Regions from separate parts of the Fusobacterium ulcerans genome, predicted to be linked through region 1. Evidence: riboswitches for the same ligand, from Rfam matches in the RefSeq annotation. Region 1 holds a riboswitch; each other region holds the start of a gene.
The links. A riboswitch is a leader RNA that binds a small molecule or an ion and turns the genes downstream of it on or off. The one in region 1 is predicted to bind lysine.
Positions count from the first base shown of each region.

Region 1 (6,147 bases):
AAATTATCCAAAAGTACATAACTGGAAGACATCATTGCATAGCTTTGAACATGTTTTATTCAGTTATATGACAGCCAGTCAGATAAAAAATAAAGAATTTGAACTTTATTATGCACTTCCTGAATGGGAAAATGCATCACACTATACAATAGCTCCATATATGTTCTTTGGGAATATAGTAAAAATAGAAAAGGGAGAAAAAATAGAGTTTATGCCAGATGGAAATAGTATTTCAATTGTAACTTACAATGGACTTCATTAATATTGCTTAATTAAGGGAGGAAAAAAATATGGATAAAAAAGAAATAAAAATAGGGCTTGCATTATCAGGGGGAGGTATGAGAGCTACTCTTTTTCATTTGGGAATATTAAAATGGCTGGCTGAAATGAAACTTCTAGAAAATATTGAACATGTATCAACAGTATCTGGTGGGAGTATTTGTGCTGGATTAGTCTATTCATCAAATAATATGAAGTGGCCTTCAAGCAAGGAATATCTTGAAAAAGTACTTCCTGAAATAAAGAAAAAGATTTTAGATAAAGATGTAACATTTGGAGCTTTTGGAAAAACTCTTGAAGGATGGGATATAAAGAAACTATTTGAAAGCAAGACAGAATCTCTTGCTAAAACTATGAAAAAATACTGGAAAATGGATGGAATAATTAAAGAATTATCTGAAAAACCAGCATGGTATATAAACTGTACAACTTTTGAAACTGGAAAATGTTTCCGTTTCAGTCAAAAAAGATGTGGAGACTATAAAATAGGATATTTTGATGGCAGCAATTTTCCTATTGCAGAAGCAGTAGCTGCTTCAGCTGGATTCCCCATACTAATAGGAATGACAGAAGTAAAAACTGATAAATATATCTGGAAAAATTATGAAGGAGAAGAGGTAAAATTACCAGCAGATAAAATTCACCTTTGGGATGGAGGAGTATATGACAATCTTGGAATAGAAGCTCTATACAAACCAGATAATGGTGGAGAATGCAGAAAGGGAATAAATTTCTGTATTGTAAGTGATGCTTCAGCAGGAACAGAGGAATTTACAAAACCAAGTAAAAATTTATTTGGAAAGCTGACAGATATAAAAAGACTTGTGGATATAGATATGGATCAGGTTGCGGGATTAAGATTGAGAAATTTTGTTGATTTTATAATTAATAAAAAATCAGGTATGTGTGTAAAAATTGGAAATTCAGCTGAAAAAATAACTGCTAGAGGAATAATAGATGAAAAAGTAAAAGAGAGACTTTTAAAAGAATGTTTAGGTAAAGAGGAAAGCGAAAAATTGAAAAACTATCCAACAACTTTATTCAAACCTAGTGAAAAAGATTTTGATTTAATAGTAAGGCACGGATATGAAAATGCTAAATGTGTATATTATTCTTATGAGTCAACACTTAAATAAATTAATTTTAGAAGAATAATTTCATATCTGCTATCCTAAAAAATCAAGCCCATGTAATTTTAAGAATTAATATTCTGAAATTCATGGGTTTTTAATTTTAAAAAAGAATAAAAATCAAAAATATAGTAAAGTTAAAACGGTTCGCTTTTATATAATAACACGAACACTGATATTTAATTCTCAAATTCTAAGTTTTATAAAAGAAAAAAATATTCCTTTATATATTTATGTTGACAAAGAAATAAAAAAATAATATAATTTTAAAGCGAATCATACCTTTAATTCTTAAAAGATTTCGTGAAAATAAAACAAAAAATTAACTGCATATTGTTCTATTTCAGAAAAGTTCTCTTTTTTATATAAAAGCGAACTTTTATTAGAATAAAAAATTAAGTTTTATTATATATACTATTATCAAGTATAAAGAATATTTTAATTGAATTTGAATCAGTGGATATTTATTTTTATACATAAAAATAATGCAGATAGGGGATAATAAATTAACAAATGCTAGTCTTTAAAAATAAATAAAAGTTAAAAAATAAGGGGAAATTTATGAACAAAGATAGAATTGAAGATATGGAAGAGGAAATAGATATATATGAGATAGTAGATATTTTTTTAGAGTGGAAGAAAATGTTTTTTTCAATTGTAGTTGTAGTATTTATTGCAAGTATAATAGTTTCATATTCTCAGAATAGGAATAAAAAAGATGAACTAAGGATAGAGTTTCATATAGACAAAGAAAGAGTTTTAAATGATGAGCTATATCAAAAATCTGGGATTCTGTTTCCACGTTTAGATTTGGAAAATATATCAAAATATATAAAAAAATCTGCTCTACAGCAAGAAATTCCGATAATACAGAATATAAAACAATATAATTATGGTTCTAATATTATAGAGATAAGAAATATAAAAAAAGAAAATAACACTATTTATTTTCTTGAAAGTAAAGATGGAGAAAAATTATTCGCTGAAAAAGATAAAATATTTTTTGAAATTAATAAATATATATCAAAAAAAATGGAAGAAATGATTACAGTGGAGGAGAAAAAAGCAACAGGAAATATCGAATATTTTTCTGGAGAAATGACAAGAAGTACAGATACTGTAAGAAGAGAAGAGTTAAGAAAAACGATTGAAATTTGTCTAGAACAAATGAGAACATTGACAGGTTTGAAACTTCAAAAAGGATATGAAAATATGGTAGTAATAGATAATGTGTCAATGAATAAAAAGGATAACTTTCTAAAAATATTTCTAATGATGAATATTTTTGGAATAGTAGCAGGAATTTTTGCTGTTATGCTGTGTGAATTTTCGAAGAAATATAATCAGAGAAAATTAAAAACAAAAATAAAATAGTAAATATAGTTGTATAATACTTGGTGTTGATACTAAAAGGGTATCAACATTTTTTTATTAAAAAATTTTTAAACTTAAAAAGGCTGCCATATAGACAGCCCCTTTATATATGTTAAATATTAAAAAGGTCCATAATTAATTGCCACTGCTATAACCATAAATACAACTTGCAGCAGGAACATAAATAGAAATAATGGTGTAATAAATCTATACCATTTCTCTATTGGAAGGCTCATAAGTCCACATACAGTGGCTGCTGATGTAGGCCAGAACATATTTGAGAATCCATCTCCAAACTGGAATGCAAGTACAGCTGTCTGTCTTGTAAGTCCAATGGCATCTGCAAGAGGAGCCATGATAGGCATAGATGTAGCTGCCTGTCCTGAACCAGATGGAATAAAGAAATTGATAAAGTTTTGTACAACAACCATTCCAATAGCTGCAACAGTTTTTGGCATAGTAGCAAGAGTATTAGCCATAAAGTTAATGATTGTATCAATTATATGACCGTTTTCCATTACTATAGTAAGTGATCTTGCTACTCCAACTGCCAAAGCTCCAAAGATAACATCAGAAACTGATTCTATAAAAAGAGAAGCAATCTGGCTGAAGTTGTATCCACCAACAAGTCCAGTTATCATCATCATAATAAAGAACAGAGTTGAAAGTTCGTTTAGATACCATCCAAGCTGGCTTGTACCATATACTAACAAAACTATTGTTACAACAAAAAGCATCATGATAAGTTTATGTTTTCCATTGAATGGAAGTTTTTCCATCTCTTCACGATTCATACCATTTGAAAAATTAAATTTAACATCTTTAACTATAGATAATTCAGGATGACGTCTTACTTTTCTTGCATAAAGCATAAGATAGATAATAGCAGCTCCTTGAAAAACTATAAAACATATGATTCTCAATCCTATTCCAGAACCTATTGGAAGTTCAGCTATTCCTTGAGCTATTCCAATAGTGAAAGGATTAAGTGTAGCAGCAGCAAATCCAGTAGCTGTACCAAGGATAACAGCTGCTCCTCCAACTAGAGCATCATATCCTAGAGCTACAGATATTCCCATGAATGCAGGAAGCAGACCATAAGTTTCTTCATAAAGACCAAAAGTAGATCCACAGATTCCAAATACTATCATGAAGATAGGGAAAATCATAGTTTCTTTACCATGAAATTTTTTGATAAGAGAACCAAGAGAACCATAAAAAGCTCCTGTTTTTATCAAAAGATATACAAAACCATAAGCAAAAAAGATAAAGAATATGATATCAGCAGTAGAAACAAGCCCTTCTACAACTGCCATAAACATATGGAAAGGAGATACAGGAGTCTGCTCAATATATTTGAATGATCCCTGAACAACCATAGTTCTATTTAAAACTGGATCTACAGCCCTTTCGTAAGTACCTGCTGGTATGATATAAGTTAAAACAGTTAAAATAACAAGAATGATTCCAATTATCACATAAGTATGTGGTATTGTAAGTTTTCTTCTAGTAGTGTTTTCTGACATTTTTTCCTCCCTCAAGATAATTTTAATATATAAAAACATGTTTTTGATATTTTTATAAAATAAAAAAGTCACAGCTCAGAACACTAAACTGTGACAAAACAACTTAATTATATGCAAAGCAAAAAATGCACATAGATCAGAATCACAGATAGCACTCCATTGAAGTAATCAATGACAGTAGTACAGATATTATCTATACTCCCAACAAAAAAGCTTCAGCATTCTTTTTCATTTCGGCAGAATTCCCTTTCAGATCACCTCACTGTTTGCTAAACTAAATGATCCTACTGATGTTTTCTGCGCCTCTATCTTTCTTTTTAATTTTATAAGGCTGATTATACGTCAACATACATAAAAAGTAAAATATAATAAATGAATCAATTATATTTTTTTTATAAATATAAAAAATGGACATAATAAAATCAATAGTTATTCTTTAATAACCAGAAATTAACTTCTTTTTAATTTTTTAAAATCTTCTTTTACAACTTTTAATAATTCAGGTTCACAATAAAGTTCCAAAGCAGTTCCAGTCATAGCTTTTACAGATTTGTGAAGTTTATCATATGCTTCTTCTGAATTTACATATTTTAAATATGCCTCATCATGAACAAAGCATACTTCATCAATATCAAGAGCTAACTCTGTATACATAGTAGGACAGACCTGACTTACATTTCCTATATCAGATGAACCACTGGCTCCATGTTTCTCATCTAAAAAATTACTTACTCCAACTTCTATAAGATTTTTTCTCATTAAATCCTGTAGAGATGGAAGATTTAATAAATTATCAAATGAATTTTCATACTTTTCATATTTCAAAACAGCACCTGTCATAAACTCTGCACCTTTTGCACAGTTTATTACTTTCTGAGTAAGAGTATTTAAATAAGCTCTGTCATTTGATCTGATATGAAATTTACATTCAGCAAAATCAGGAACAGTATTAGGGGCATCTCCTCCGCTTGTGATAATACCATGAATTCTTGAATCAGAAGTTATATGCTGTCTCAAGCAGTTTATACCGCTATACATCAACTGAACAGCATCTAAAGCATTTATTCCTTCATCAGGATGAGCAGCAGCGTGGGCAGCTTTACCTGTAAACTGGAATTTTATGCAGTCAATAGCCAGAGTTTTACAACTAAGATTATTATTAGCTTCCAAATGCATTTGAAGAACAACATCAATATCATCAAAAGCATTTTGCTCAACCATGTTTACTTTTCCACCTAAAGTCTCTTCAGCTGGAGTTCCAATTAAAATTACTTTACCTTTGAAATTATTTTTAAATTTTGATAAAACCAGAGCAGCTCCATAAGTTCCAGCAGCTATCCAGTTATGTCCGCAAGCATGTCCAGGAACTTTATCAGGTCCATATCCAGGAAGGGCATCATACTCAGCAAGAAAAGCTATGCTAGGTCCATTGTTATCTCCATATTCAGCTCTGAAAGCCGTAGGAAGTTCGCAATAATTTTCTTCTACAGTAAAACCATTTTTCTTTAAAAGGTCTATAAGGTATTTTGAAGAAAGAAATTCTTTTTCTCCAAGCTCGGGATTTTTAAAAATATAGTCACAAACAGCTTCAATATCTTTTTTGCAAGTGTCTTCAACAGCATAAAGTTCTTTTTTAATACCTTCTAATTTAAACATTTTTCCCTCCAGACTTATATTATTTAATAATTATAAATGTTACATCAAAAAATATAGCATGTCAATTGATTATTTGATATAATTAATTTGAAAGAGATATTCAGGAAGTAAATATATTTTGAAATTTCTTGACAAATTAGTGAAAAATCGTTATAATACTTCTTAGTAAAAATTAGGAGGAA
Region 1 covers NZ_CP028105.1:161,538-167,684, reverse strand. Annotated here, with positions in the region: gene C4N20_RS00825 (AGE family epimerase/isomerase) at 1-262, shown strand, start outside; gene C4N20_RS00820 (patatin-like phospholipase family protein) at 291-1,415, shown strand; gene C4N20_RS00815 (hypothetical protein) at 1,971-2,783, shown strand; gene C4N20_RS00810 (YfcC family protein) at 2,903-4,309, opposite strand; lysine riboswitch at 4,451-4,625, opposite strand; gene C4N20_RS00805 (M20 family metallopeptidase) at 4,760-5,965, opposite strand.

Region 2 (6,147 bases), 350 kb from region 1:
CCTATATCTTCTATCAATTGATTAAGAACAGTTGTTTTTCCTACATTTTTTTCCATTCCTATTATTGACACTCTTTTATAATCTTTCAGTAGATCATAAGTATCCATCATATCGCTACCTCATATAGTCAATTATTTTTCGTTTCTTTTATGTCTGTCAAGTTCTTTTGGTTCTATTGCCATAGCTCCACCACTTAGAAGTTTAGATACTCCAGTGTTTGTTTTGTGAGCTTTACAATCTTCACATTGACACTCTTCATGATATTCTTCAGGCTCAGTATAAGTAGTGATAACTCCTTCGAAGTTTCTCAATACAACTTTATGTGGAGCTTGAGAGATTACATATTGAGGCATTACAGGAGTTTTTCCTCCTCCACCAGGTGCGTCAACTACGAATGTAGGTACAGCATATCCTGATGTATGTCCTCTTAATCCTTCAATAATTTCGATTCCTTTAGAAACAGGAGTTCTGAAATGCTCTAATCCCATTGAAAGGTCACATTGATAAATGTAGTAAGGTCTTACTCTCATTTTTACTAACTCATGAACTAATTTTTTCATTACATGTACACAGTCATTGATTCCTCTTAAAAGAACTGATTGGTTTCCTAGAGGAATTCCTGCGTTAGCTAGTAATTCACAAGCTTTTTTAGATTCTGGTGTTACTTCTTTTGGATGGTTGAAGTGTGTATTTAACCAGATTGGGTGGTATTTTTTCAACATTTCAACTAACTCTGGAGTTATTCTTTGAGGAAGAACAACTGGAGTTCTTGATCCGATTCTTACTATTTCAACGTGAGGAATAGCTCTTAATTTGCTGATGATATATTCTAAAGTTTCATCAGAAACTAATAAAGCGTCTCCTCCTGATAATAATACGTCTCTTACTTGTGGAGTTTTAGCTATATATTCAATAGCTTTGTCTATTCTGTCCATAGGCATTGCATCGTCACTTGCTCCAGCAAATCTTCTACGAGTACAGTGTCTGCAATACATTGAACACATATCAGTTATTAATAGAAGTACTCTGTCTGGATATCTGTGAGTCAATCCAGGAACTGGAGAATCTTCATCTTCATGTAATGGGTCTAAAAGATCTGCTTCTGCTTGATGAATTTCTTTTATTGAAGGAATAGCTTGTTTTCTAACTGGACAGTTAGGGTCATTATTATCCATCAATGAGAAATAGTATGGAGTAACAGCCATTCTTAAAGTCTCAAGAGTTTTCTTAACTCCTTCCTCTTCCTCTGCACTCAAAGTGATATATTTTTTAAGGTCTTCTAAACTTTCTATTCTATTTTTTACTTGCCAATGCCAATCGTTCCATTGCTCATCTGTTACATTTGGGAAAAACTTTGCTCTAGTGTTAACTGTGTTCATTTTATCATCTCCTCTAATTTTAATTTCATGTCTTAGTTTTTAAGTTATTTTTAAGGCAAAAGATTAAACATATAATTCGTTGAATATTTCTCTTAATACAGCACTTTCTCTCAATTCTTCTAAAGTGATTGCAGCATGGTCTTTAGTGTATCCATTTCCTACGATCATAGTAACGTCTTTTCCTACACCTTCAGCACCTAAAGCAGCTTTAGTGAATGAAGTTGCCATAGAGAAGAAGTAAGCTATTCCTAAATCTTTAACTGGTAAAATTGTTGACATTTCTGTATTTTGTACATTTACACAGTTGATAGCGATATCTACTTCTTTACCATCGTTAGCAGCTAATACAGCATTTAATACTTCGATTGGTTTTGTAGCATCAGCAATAACTACTTTTATTTTGTCGCTTACTCTAGCTAATAGAGCAGCTTCTTTTTCATTTCTTACTAATCCAATTACAGTTCCAGTAGGTCCTACTCTTTTTACTGCTTCATAAGCACAAAGCATTCCTGATTTTCCAGCTGATCCAAGGATAACAACTGATTGACAAGGTCTAGCTAATTTAGCAACTTGTGCAGGTGCTCCAGCTACATCTAGAGCTGCAAGAGCTAAAGTTTCAGGCATATCTTTTGGTAATACAGCATAGATTCCACTTTCGAAAAGTATTGCTTTACCTTTGATTTCTACTCTGTCGATATCTGGTTTTACATCAACAATTTCATCTATTTTTAATGGAGTAAGAGATAGAGAAACTAGAGTAGCTATTTTATCTCCAACTTTAAGATCAGTTTTTCCAACTAAATCGTCTCCAATTTTTTCGATAGTTCCAATAAGCATTCCACCTGATCCAGTTACAGGGTTTTGCATTTTTCCTCTTTCACCAACAATTTCTTTTATTTTAGCTTTGATTTTTTCTACATCGTGTCCTGCTTCTTCTTCGATTTGAGTGAATGAAGCTGAGTCAACGTTTAATGCCATTACATCTATTAATATCTCATTTGAGTATATGTTCATGTCGTTATTTATTTTTAAAGCTGGTTGTGGTAAAACTCCTTGTGGTTCTATAACTCTGTGTGTTCCGTATTTACATCCTTTTATCATTTAAAATCTCCTCCTTAAATTATATTTTAGTTTCTATCATTCAAGTTAAATTATTTTTTTAATCCTAAGATTTCTCTAGCTTCATCAGGAGTAGCAACTTCTCTTCCTAATTCTTTAGCTAATCTTACAACTTTTTCTACAAGTTCTCCATTTGATTTAGCAAGTACACCTTTTTCAATGTATACATTGTCTTCAAATCCAACTCTTACATGTCCACCCATAGTGATAGCCATTGCTGCCATTGGGAATTCATGTCTTCCTATTCCAGCTACTGTCCATGTAGAACCTTCTGGGATACTTTCACTGATAAACACAAGGTCTCTTGCACTTGCTGCCATTTGTACTCCTAAAACGAAGTCAAAATGCATAGGTTTTTTGATGAATCCTTGTTTTGCATATCTTATAGCATAATCTACCATTCCTTTGTCGAATACTTCGATTTCAGGTTTTACTCCTCTTTCGATCATTATTTTTCCAAAGTTTTTAATAGTATTTTCTGTATTAGTGAAAACTTCATCTCCACCAAAATTGCAAGTTCCACAATCTAGAGTTGCCATTTCTGGTCCTAATTCAGTAGGTTGTAATCTTTCAAGATCTGTCATTCCAACTGCTCCACCAGTAGATGGCTGGATTATTGCATCTGGACATTTTTCTCTTATTGCATCCATGCATTGTTTAAATCTCTCTTTAGATTGAGTAGGAGTCCCATCATCTTCTCTTACATGTAAGTGAATTATTGAAGCTCCAGCTTTGTATGCTCCATATGCTTCTCTTACTATCTCTTCTACAGTATAAGGAACTGCTGGATTTTGTTCTTTAGTTACTTCAGCTCCGCATATAGCAGCTGTAATTATTAATTTTTCCATTTCCATCTCCTTTCAATTAGATTAAATTATCTTTATTTTTTTCTTTGTTTGTCTTTAGGAGTTACGCAAGTTCCGCTAGCTCTACATACAACTATTGGTTCAGTTAAAACATCTGCTGCTGAATCATTGATATCAGGTCTAGGAACAATAACCTTTCTAGCTTCAAAAACCATTTTTCTTGAGCTGTTTCCAGAACTTACTATTTCACCAACAGCTTCTATAAAATCTCCAGCAAATACAGGAGCCATAAATTCTACACTGTCATAAGCTTTAAATAATCCCTCGTCTCCATCCATTTGGATTAAAAGTTCAGTAGCAACGTCACCAAATAATTGTAACATTCTAGCTCCATCAACTAAATTTCCTCCATAGTGCGCATCATGAGAACTCATTCTTAATCTGATCATTGATTTCATAATTTTTTCCTCCTAATTCCTTAAATTTAAATTTTCAAAAAATTAAAAAAGATGCATGTGATAATAGACATAGTTAAACTGTAAGCATGATTTGATCTTGATTTTACTCAACCCAAAATAGCTCTCCACAATAAATGTGACAGTTGTTGCATATTCCTGCAACCCCCAAGAAAAAAAACCATAAGCAATCTTTTTTCTTTCGGCAACTACGTCCTTCGCATGAAGCATTGAGAGCTTTTTCTCTTAGCATCTCCATACTACCTCCATAAATGCACCTCTATTTTATATATAAATATTCAATTGTCTTATACGCTCGCTATGTCATAGAATTCTTAGATAAGCAACATTTATGATATATATGTATGCTTTTTCTAAAAATATAACACACTTCTTTCAATATAAGTATACTTTGACTTTTTTTAAAAGTCAATAGAAATTCTAATTTTTTTTTAAAAGTTATTGTAATCTCTTTAAGACTTCCCAAAATAATTACCCTTTCACTTACTTTTCTTTTTTTGAAGGATTTTTAAATTTCATTTGGTATATTATAATAATACAATAATATTTTATTGGAAGGTTACCTGAATAAAAAATAAGGAGGGAAATTTTTATGAAAGATCAATTTATGGATGAATACTCTACTATCTTTAAAGTAATTGAAAAGACCCCTCTATTTAGTGCTCTCAGCAAAGAGGAAACCAAAGAAATGCTTTCATTGATGACATTAAAAAATTACAAAAAAGGTGAAATTATATTTGAGCAAGATAGCTCTCCTAACAATATTTATATAATCGAAAATGGGATAGTTAAACTTTTTCATAAAAAAGATGAAGTTGATTTTGATATAGGAACTTTCACTACTGGAAATTGTTTTGGAGAAGTTGCTCTTATTGGTATACTTCCATATGTTGGAACTGCTGTTGCCATGAGTGAACTGTCAGTGTTACAGTTTTCAAAAATGTCATTGCACAAATTATCTAAAACTAATATAGTGCTCTTTAATAAATTTATTCTGAATATATCTCGTGAAGTATGTAGAAGACTTTATCTTATTGACAAGCATCTTGTTAAAGCTTTAGAAGAAAATTCAAAACTCAGCAACTCAATTTAATAATTCATATTTACCCTTTATAAAAATCGTGATATAATTCTTATAGATTATTCTGAAAAATTTATTGGAGGTTTACCTATGAAAAAATATATATGTGAAGTTTGTGGATATGTTTATGATCCTGCTGTTGGTGATGTAGACCATGGTATTAAAGCTGGAACTTCTTTTAATGACTTACCAGAAGATTGGACTTGTCCTCCTTGTGGTGCTGACAAGCATGCTTTTGCTGAAGTAAAGGAACATGATACTAACGAAACTGAAAAATTTATGTGTGAAGTGTGTGGATATGTTTATGATCCTGCTGTTGGTGATGCTGAGCATGGCATTAAAGCTGGAACTTCTTTCAATGATCTGCCAGAAGATTGGACTTGTCCTCCTTGTGGTGCTGATAAGCATGCATTTAGAAAATTCAAATATTAATTAAAATATCTATGGCACAGAATATTTCTGTGCCCTTTTTTTATTTTGCTTTTAATTTGATAGGAAATACTATATAATAGCAGAATAAATGATTGCTATTGAATGTTTTGGAGGATTTTTATGTTGTTGGATTTTATAAATAATCTCAAAAGAAAATATCCCAGTTCCTTTTGGCTTATGTGTTTCACTATTACTTGGGAAAGGTTTTCATATCATGGAATATCCACATTGCTTGTTCTCTACTTTACCACGTCTGTTATTAAAGGCGGCATTGGCCTTTCACCAAAAGAAGCCACTTCACTTTATGGGTTCTATGTAGGAATATTACATCTTACTCCATTGATTGGTGGATGGTTGTCAGATAGGTATCTAGGACAGCAAAAATCTATAATTTTAGGTGGAGCTTTTATATCTCTTGGAAATTTTCTTTTATTTACAAGTTCTAATATTTATCAACTATATTTTGGACTTCTTTCCATCATTATTGGAAATGGATTCTTCAAAGCTAATGGAACTAATCTTGTAGGAAATATTTATTCACATAAAAGTACTCTTGAAAGAGAAGTTGCTTACAGTCTTTTTTATATGTTTATAAATCTAGGTTCTTTCCTTGCTCCTTTTACAGCTGGTCTAGTAGCTGATAAATTCTTTGCTGTAAGAACTATCACTGGAGAAATTACACATTTTGGGTATAAACCTATGTTTCTTATTTGCAGTATTATTGGTATCATTTGGACTGTTTCTTTTTTATGTCTTGCTCCTAAATATCTGAAAGATACTGGAAAATCACCATGTTACACATGCAAAACTGAAAAAAAATCAATTTTCTCTTTTGACTTTACTGAAAATGAAAA
Region 2 covers NZ_CP028105.1:3,347,727-3,353,873, forward strand. Annotated here, with positions in the region: gene kamB (lysine 5,6-aminomutase reactivase subunit KamB) at 1-110, opposite strand, end outside; gene kamA (lysine 2,3-aminomutase) at 132-1,379, opposite strand; gene kdd (L-erythro-3,5-diaminohexanoate dehydrogenase) at 1,443-2,480, opposite strand; gene kce (3-keto-5-aminohexanoate cleavage enzyme) at 2,531-3,346, opposite strand; gene kal (3-aminobutyryl-CoA ammonia lyase) at 3,379-3,762, opposite strand; lysine riboswitch at 3,873-4,050, opposite strand; gene C4N20_RS15495 (Crp/Fnr family transcriptional regulator) at 4,373-4,873, shown strand; gene C4N20_RS16870 (rubredoxin) at 4,952-5,293, shown strand; gene C4N20_RS15505 (peptide MFS transporter) at 5,414-6,147, shown strand, end outside.
Region 2: linked by a shared signal. The riboswitch ahead of kal (3-aminobutyryl-CoA ammonia lyase) and the one ahead of C4N20_RS00810 (YfcC family protein) in region 1 are both predicted to bind lysine.

Region 3 (6,147 bases), 750 kb from region 1:
TATGAAGACTTCTTCTTCAGAATCGTATGTTTCAACTTCTTCTCTGGTTCTTCCTTGAATCTTTAAAGCTTCATCTGTGACTTCTGAACCTGGAAAGGGCTTTATATAGAAATTAAATTCTTCTGCAACTTCTTTTCCTATCTGTACTATTCCTGAGAGTTGAATAAGTGCTGATCTTTCAGTTATTCCTCCAGTTTCTGTATCTACAAAAAGTATCTTCATAAAAAATCTCCCTTAAAAATATTTATTTAATGTCTTATCTTGTAATTATTATATCACAAATATTTCCTATAAAAAACTTATAATAAAGAGAGAGTTGTATAAAAAGAATATCAATTTCTAAAAAAATTAATTTTTCTATTTATTTAATTTTTCATAAGCTGAAAGAATATTAGCTATCTGCATTTTTACTCCAATAATTAAAGCTGACTCATCAATATTAAACTTATCATTATGAAGAGGAGCAGTGATTTTCTTCTCTCTGTTTCCAACGCCTAAATTAAAAAAAGCACCAGGAATTTTTTCAAGGAAATATGCAAAGTCCTCTACTCCCATATCAGGAAGTTCTTTTACTTTTACCTTGTCTATTCCAAGAATATTTTCACCATTAGATTTAACCAAATCAATATACTCATTGTGGTTAATAAGAGCATTGTAACTGTCACGATAGAAAACCTCTCCTTTAGCTTCATAGGCAGCACTTACCAATTCAACTATAGTATTTACTCTTTTTTTAGCCTTATCTCTTACAGAGTTTGAAAGACTTCTCATAGTACCACAGCAAAAAGCTTCCTGAGCTACAATATTTTCTTTTGTACCACTCTGCATAGTTCCAAAAGTCAATACAAGAGAATCTCTTGAATCAATATTTCGGCTCACAATACTCTGCAATGCTGTAATGACATAAGCAGCTGTAACTACTGCATCTACTCCTCCACTTGGATATGCACCATGACAGCTTTTTCCTGTAATTTTAATATTTACATCTGTAGCCGAGGCATTCATTGCTCCATATTTAACAGCTATTTTCCCTGATTCTGTAGAAGGATCTACATGGAGTCCAAATATACAATTTACCCCTTCAAGTACACCATCTTCTATCATTGGAACAGCTCCTCCAGTAGTTTCCTCAGCAGGCTGGAATATAAATCTCACATTACATGGAAGTTCTTCTTTTTTATCAGCTAAAATTTTAGCAGTACCTAAAAGAATGGATGTATGAACATCATGACTGCATGCATGCATTTTTCCAGTGTTTTTTGATGAATATTCACAACCTGTATTTTCGAGAATTGGAAGAGCATCAATATCAGCTCTCAATGCTATGGTAATATTACTGTTTTTCCCTGTAAGATCAGCAACTATACCACTTTTTCCGATACCTGTCTTGTATGGAATTCCAATTTCATCAAGATATCTGCATATTATACCAGTAGTTTCCGGCAGATCAAAGTCCAGTTCAGGATGCTCATGAAGCTCTCTTCTCACACTTATGAACCATTGTTCAGAATTTTCTATACCATCAAAAAAAATATTTTTCAAATTCATTTCCTAACCTCCAAGTTATGTAATAAAAAAATCACAGCTATGAGAGCTGTGATAAAAATTTTTGACAACAAAAAGCATCAAAAAAAATCTATTTCCAGACAGCACTCCATTGATAAAAATCAATGACAACAGTATAAATATTTTCCATACTGCCAACAAAAATATCAGGGCTTGATACCTTCATTTCGGCAAAGTTCCCTTTCAAAATACCTCACAGTTTGCCAGACTAAGTATTTTTACTGATGTTCTCTGCACCTCTATCAAATTATTTAAGTTATATTTAAAGAAGTATATAGCAATTTAGGAAAAAATAATAATATATTTTTTATACTCTTTATATATATTTTTTGAATTATTAAATTTTTAAATTGTGTTGTAAAATCTCACTTAAATAAATAAACAGATTGAGGAGCAATCAACAAGAGTAACTATGTGGAGCTAGCCAGCTATGAAACACAGTGAAAGGGGAGATTGCCGAAATTTCGATTTTGTGAGGCTGACAAATTGATTTTTGGAATGCAGATAACATCTGTATAACTGTCATTGGGGAACCAATGTTGTGCTTTCTGTTGAGTCTTTTTTCTAATGGAAAATTTTAATAGTAGCCTTATTTTAATTTTTTTGTGATGAATATCGACCAGCGGACTGCAATCTGCTGGTTTTTTTTATTACAAAATATTTTTTAAAGGAGATTTTTTTATGAGAGTAGTATTAAAGTATGGTGGTTCAAGTGTAGCAACGATAGAAAAAATAAAAGCGATTTCTGGATATATCAGTAAGCTGAAGAGGGAAAAGTATGATGAAATCGTTGTTGTTGCTTCAGCAATGGGAAAGACAACAGATGCTTTAATAAAGATGGCTAATGAAATTTCTTCAAATCCTGATCAGAGAGAACTTGATTCTCTACTATCAACTGGAGAACAGCAGACAGTGACGCTTTTATCTATAGCATTGAATGCAGAAGGAGAAAAGGCAGTATCACTTACTGGATCTCAGGCAAATGTAAAAACTATGGGGATTCATACAAAGAGTAAGATAAAAAGTATAGATGTAGAGAGAATAGAAAATCATCTGAAAGATGGGAAGATTGTCATAGTAACTGGCTTTCAGGGAGTTAATGACGATGGAGATATAACAACTCTAGGGAGAGGAGGGTCAGACACAAGTGCTGTGGCTCTGGCAGCTGCTCTAGGGTGTGAATGCAGAATATATACAGATGTGGAAGGGATATACAGTGTAGATCCCAGAAGATATAGAGATGCAAAATTACTGGATAAAATTTCATATGAGGAGATGATGGAGATGGCACACCTTGGTGCAGGAGTAATGGAAACAAGAGCAGTGGAATTAGGGAAAAAATTTAATATACCAATTTTTGTAGGAAGAAGTTTAAGTGAAACAGGAGGAACATATATCATGGAAAAAAATAGTGCTTTAGAAGAAAAATTAGTAACTGGACTTAGCATAGCAAATGAAATAATTGTAACAACAATCTCAAATATAGATTACTCAGCAGAGAAGATAGCAGAGATATTTTCTACAATAAATAATTGCGGACTGAATATAAATATGATCACTCAAAATATAAGCAGAGATAGAAAGACAGATATATCATTCAGCTGCACTCTTGGAGAAAAATATCTGTTGGATCAGGTAGTAGAGCAGATAAGAAACAGATACCCAGAAATTGAGATAGAGTATCAGGATAATTTAGGAATGATATCAGTTGTGGGAATTGGAATGATAAATAATTCAGGAATAGCAGGAAGATTTTTCTCAGCATTGAGCAGTGCTGGAGTGGAATTTTATCAGGTGACTACTTCTGAAATAAGTATATCATGCAGTGTAGACAGAAATTTAATAAATAGAGCGGTAGAGTCAGCTGCTGTAGAATTTGGACTTTAGGAGGAAATGATGAGAATAGCTATAGTAGGGGCTACTGGATTAGTAGGGGGAACATTTTTAAAAGTATTGGAAGAAAGAGATTTTGATATAACAGAACTTTATCTTTTTGCATCAAAGAGAAGTGCAGGAAATAAAGTGATATTTAAAAGTAAAGAATATACAGTGGAAGAACTTACAGAGAGTAGTTTTGACAGAAATATAGACATAGCACTATTTTCAGCTGGGGGAGATATAAGTAAGAAATTTGCTCCAATAGCAGCAGAAAAAGGGGTGCTAGTTATAGATAATTCATCTGCTTGGAGAATGGAAAGTGGAGTTCCTCTGGTAGTACCAGAAGTAAATCCTGAGACAGCCTTTAAAAATAGTGGGATAATAGCAAATCCTAACTGTTCGACTATTCAGTGTATGCTTCCTCTAAAAGTGTTAGAAGAAAAATATGGTTTAAAAAGAGTTATTTACAGTACTTATCAAGCTGTATCTGGAAGCGGTCATAAGGGAATAGAAGATTTAGAAAATGGACTTAGGGGAGAGGAACCAAAGACTTATCCTCACCCAATAGTAAATAACTGCCTTCCACACATAGATAAATTTTTGGAGAATGGGTACACAAAAGAAGAGATAAAAATGATAGATGAAACAAGAAAGATATTGGGAATACCAGACCTTCCTGTAACAGCTACTTGTGTAAGAGTTCCAGTAATGAATTCACATTCTGTTTCTATTACAGCAGAGTTGGAAAGAGATTTTGATTTGGAAGAATTGAAAGAGGCTCTGGGAAATTTTGCTGGAATGGTGCTTGTAGATGATGTAAATTCTAATGAGTATCCATTGGCTTCTGATGCTACTGGACAGGATAAGGTATTGGTAGGAAGAGTGAGAAGAGATTTCAGCACAGAAAAAGGAATAAATTTGTGGGTAGTTGCTGATAATATAAGAAAAGGAGCAGCTACAAACGCTGTTCAAATTGCAGAACTTTTTAGAGGGATGTAATAGAGAAATTTAATGGAGAATAAGAGAGAAAATATAATTAAGAAATTTAATTGCTAAAGAAGAAAGATATAATTGAGAAATATGGGTGAGGAAGAAAAGAAAAAATATGATTAAAAAATTTAATTACAAAGGAAGACAGAAATATATAATTAGGAAATATGATCAAAAAAGAAGAGTGAAAAATGTGATTGTTGAAGAAAATAGAGCAATATTATAGAAGAATGTAACCTAGGAGGAAATAGATGGAATTGTTTACAGGATCGGGAGTTGCCCTCATAACTCCCTTTGATGAAAATGGTGATGTAAATTACTCAAGACTTAGAGAGATACTTGAATTTCATGTAATAAATCATACAGATGCAATAATAGTAACTGGGACTACTGGTGAAGGGAGCACTCTCAGTGACGAAGAAAAAATTTCAGTAATAGAATTTACAGTAGATATAATAAATAGCAGAATACCTGTAATAGCAGGAACTGGATCAAATGATACAAGACATGCTGTGGAATTCAGCAAAAGAGTAGAGAAATTGGGAGTAGATGGACTTTTAGTAGTTACTCCTTACTATAACAAGGGAAATGAAAATGGAATATATGAACATTACAAAGCAATAGCAGAAGGAGTTAAAATTCCTGTGATACTGTATAATGTTCCTTCAAGAACAGGGGTAAATCTTTCTATACCGCTTTTGAAAAGATTGGCACAGATAGAAAATATCACAGCATTGAAAGAAGCCAGTGGGAATATCTCATATGTTGCAGAGGTAGCAAGAGAAGTCCCAGAGCTTGATATTTATTCTGGAAATGATGATATGGTGGTACCAGTTCTTTCATTGGGAGGAAAGGGAGTCATTTCTGTATCAGCTAATATAATTCCTGACATAAGTCATGATATGACAGTTTCATTTCTAAAGGGAGATATAAAAAAAGCTAGAGAATTACAGCTGAAATATAATGATCTTGTAAATGCTCTCTTTCTTGAAACAAATCCAGTTCCAGTAAAAGAAGCTATGAATTTTCTAGGATATGAAGTAGGAAATTGCAGGCTTCCTCTAGGAGCAATGAATGAATCAAATAGAGCAAGATTAACAGATATCTTAACTGCTCATGAGGTGACAGGATGGAAATAATAATACATGGAACAGGAGCAATGGGAAGACTGCTGAAGGAAATGGCAGAAGGTTATGAAGATATAAAAGTTACAGGTTTTACAGATGAGCTTACTGATGAAGCAGGAGATATAATAATAGATTTTTCTCATTATTCAAGGCTGGACACTCTTTTAGATTATTCAAAGAATAAAAAAATTCCTTTGATTGTAGCTACTACTGGATATTCAGATGAAACATTGAGAAAAGTGGAAGAGACTGCCAAGGAAATACCTATATTTCTATCTTCAAATATGTCTTTAGGAGTAAATCTTTTAAATGATATTCTCGAAAGAATAGTTCCAGTACTCTATGGAAATTATGATATAGAAGTAATAGAAAAACATCATAATAAAAAAGTAGACTCTCCAAGTGGTACAGCTAAAACTTTAGTTGAAACTATAGAGAGAAGTTGTCCTGAAGAGATGATAGAACAATATGGAAGAGAAGGGAATAGTAAAAGAGAGAAAAATGAGATAGGAATTCATTCATTGAGAGGGGGAACTATTGTTGGAGAACATTCAGTTCTTTTCTGTGGAGAAGATGAAATTATAGA
Region 3 covers NZ_CP028105.1:915,539-921,685, reverse strand. Annotated here, with positions in the region: gene C4N20_RS04165 (3'-5' exonuclease) at 1-222, opposite strand, end outside; gene C4N20_RS04160 (M20 metallopeptidase family protein) at 358-1,548, opposite strand; lysine riboswitch at 1,640-1,816, opposite strand; lysine riboswitch at 1,945-2,121, shown strand; gene C4N20_RS04155 (aspartate kinase) at 2,248-3,453, shown strand; gene C4N20_RS04150 (aspartate-semialdehyde dehydrogenase) at 3,463-4,443, shown strand; gene dapA (4-hydroxy-tetrahydrodipicolinate synthase) at 4,686-5,573, shown strand; gene dapB (4-hydroxy-tetrahydrodipicolinate reductase) at 5,564-6,147, shown strand, end outside.
Region 3: linked by a shared signal. The riboswitch ahead of C4N20_RS04160 (M20 metallopeptidase family protein) and the one ahead of C4N20_RS00810 (YfcC family protein) in region 1 are both predicted to bind lysine.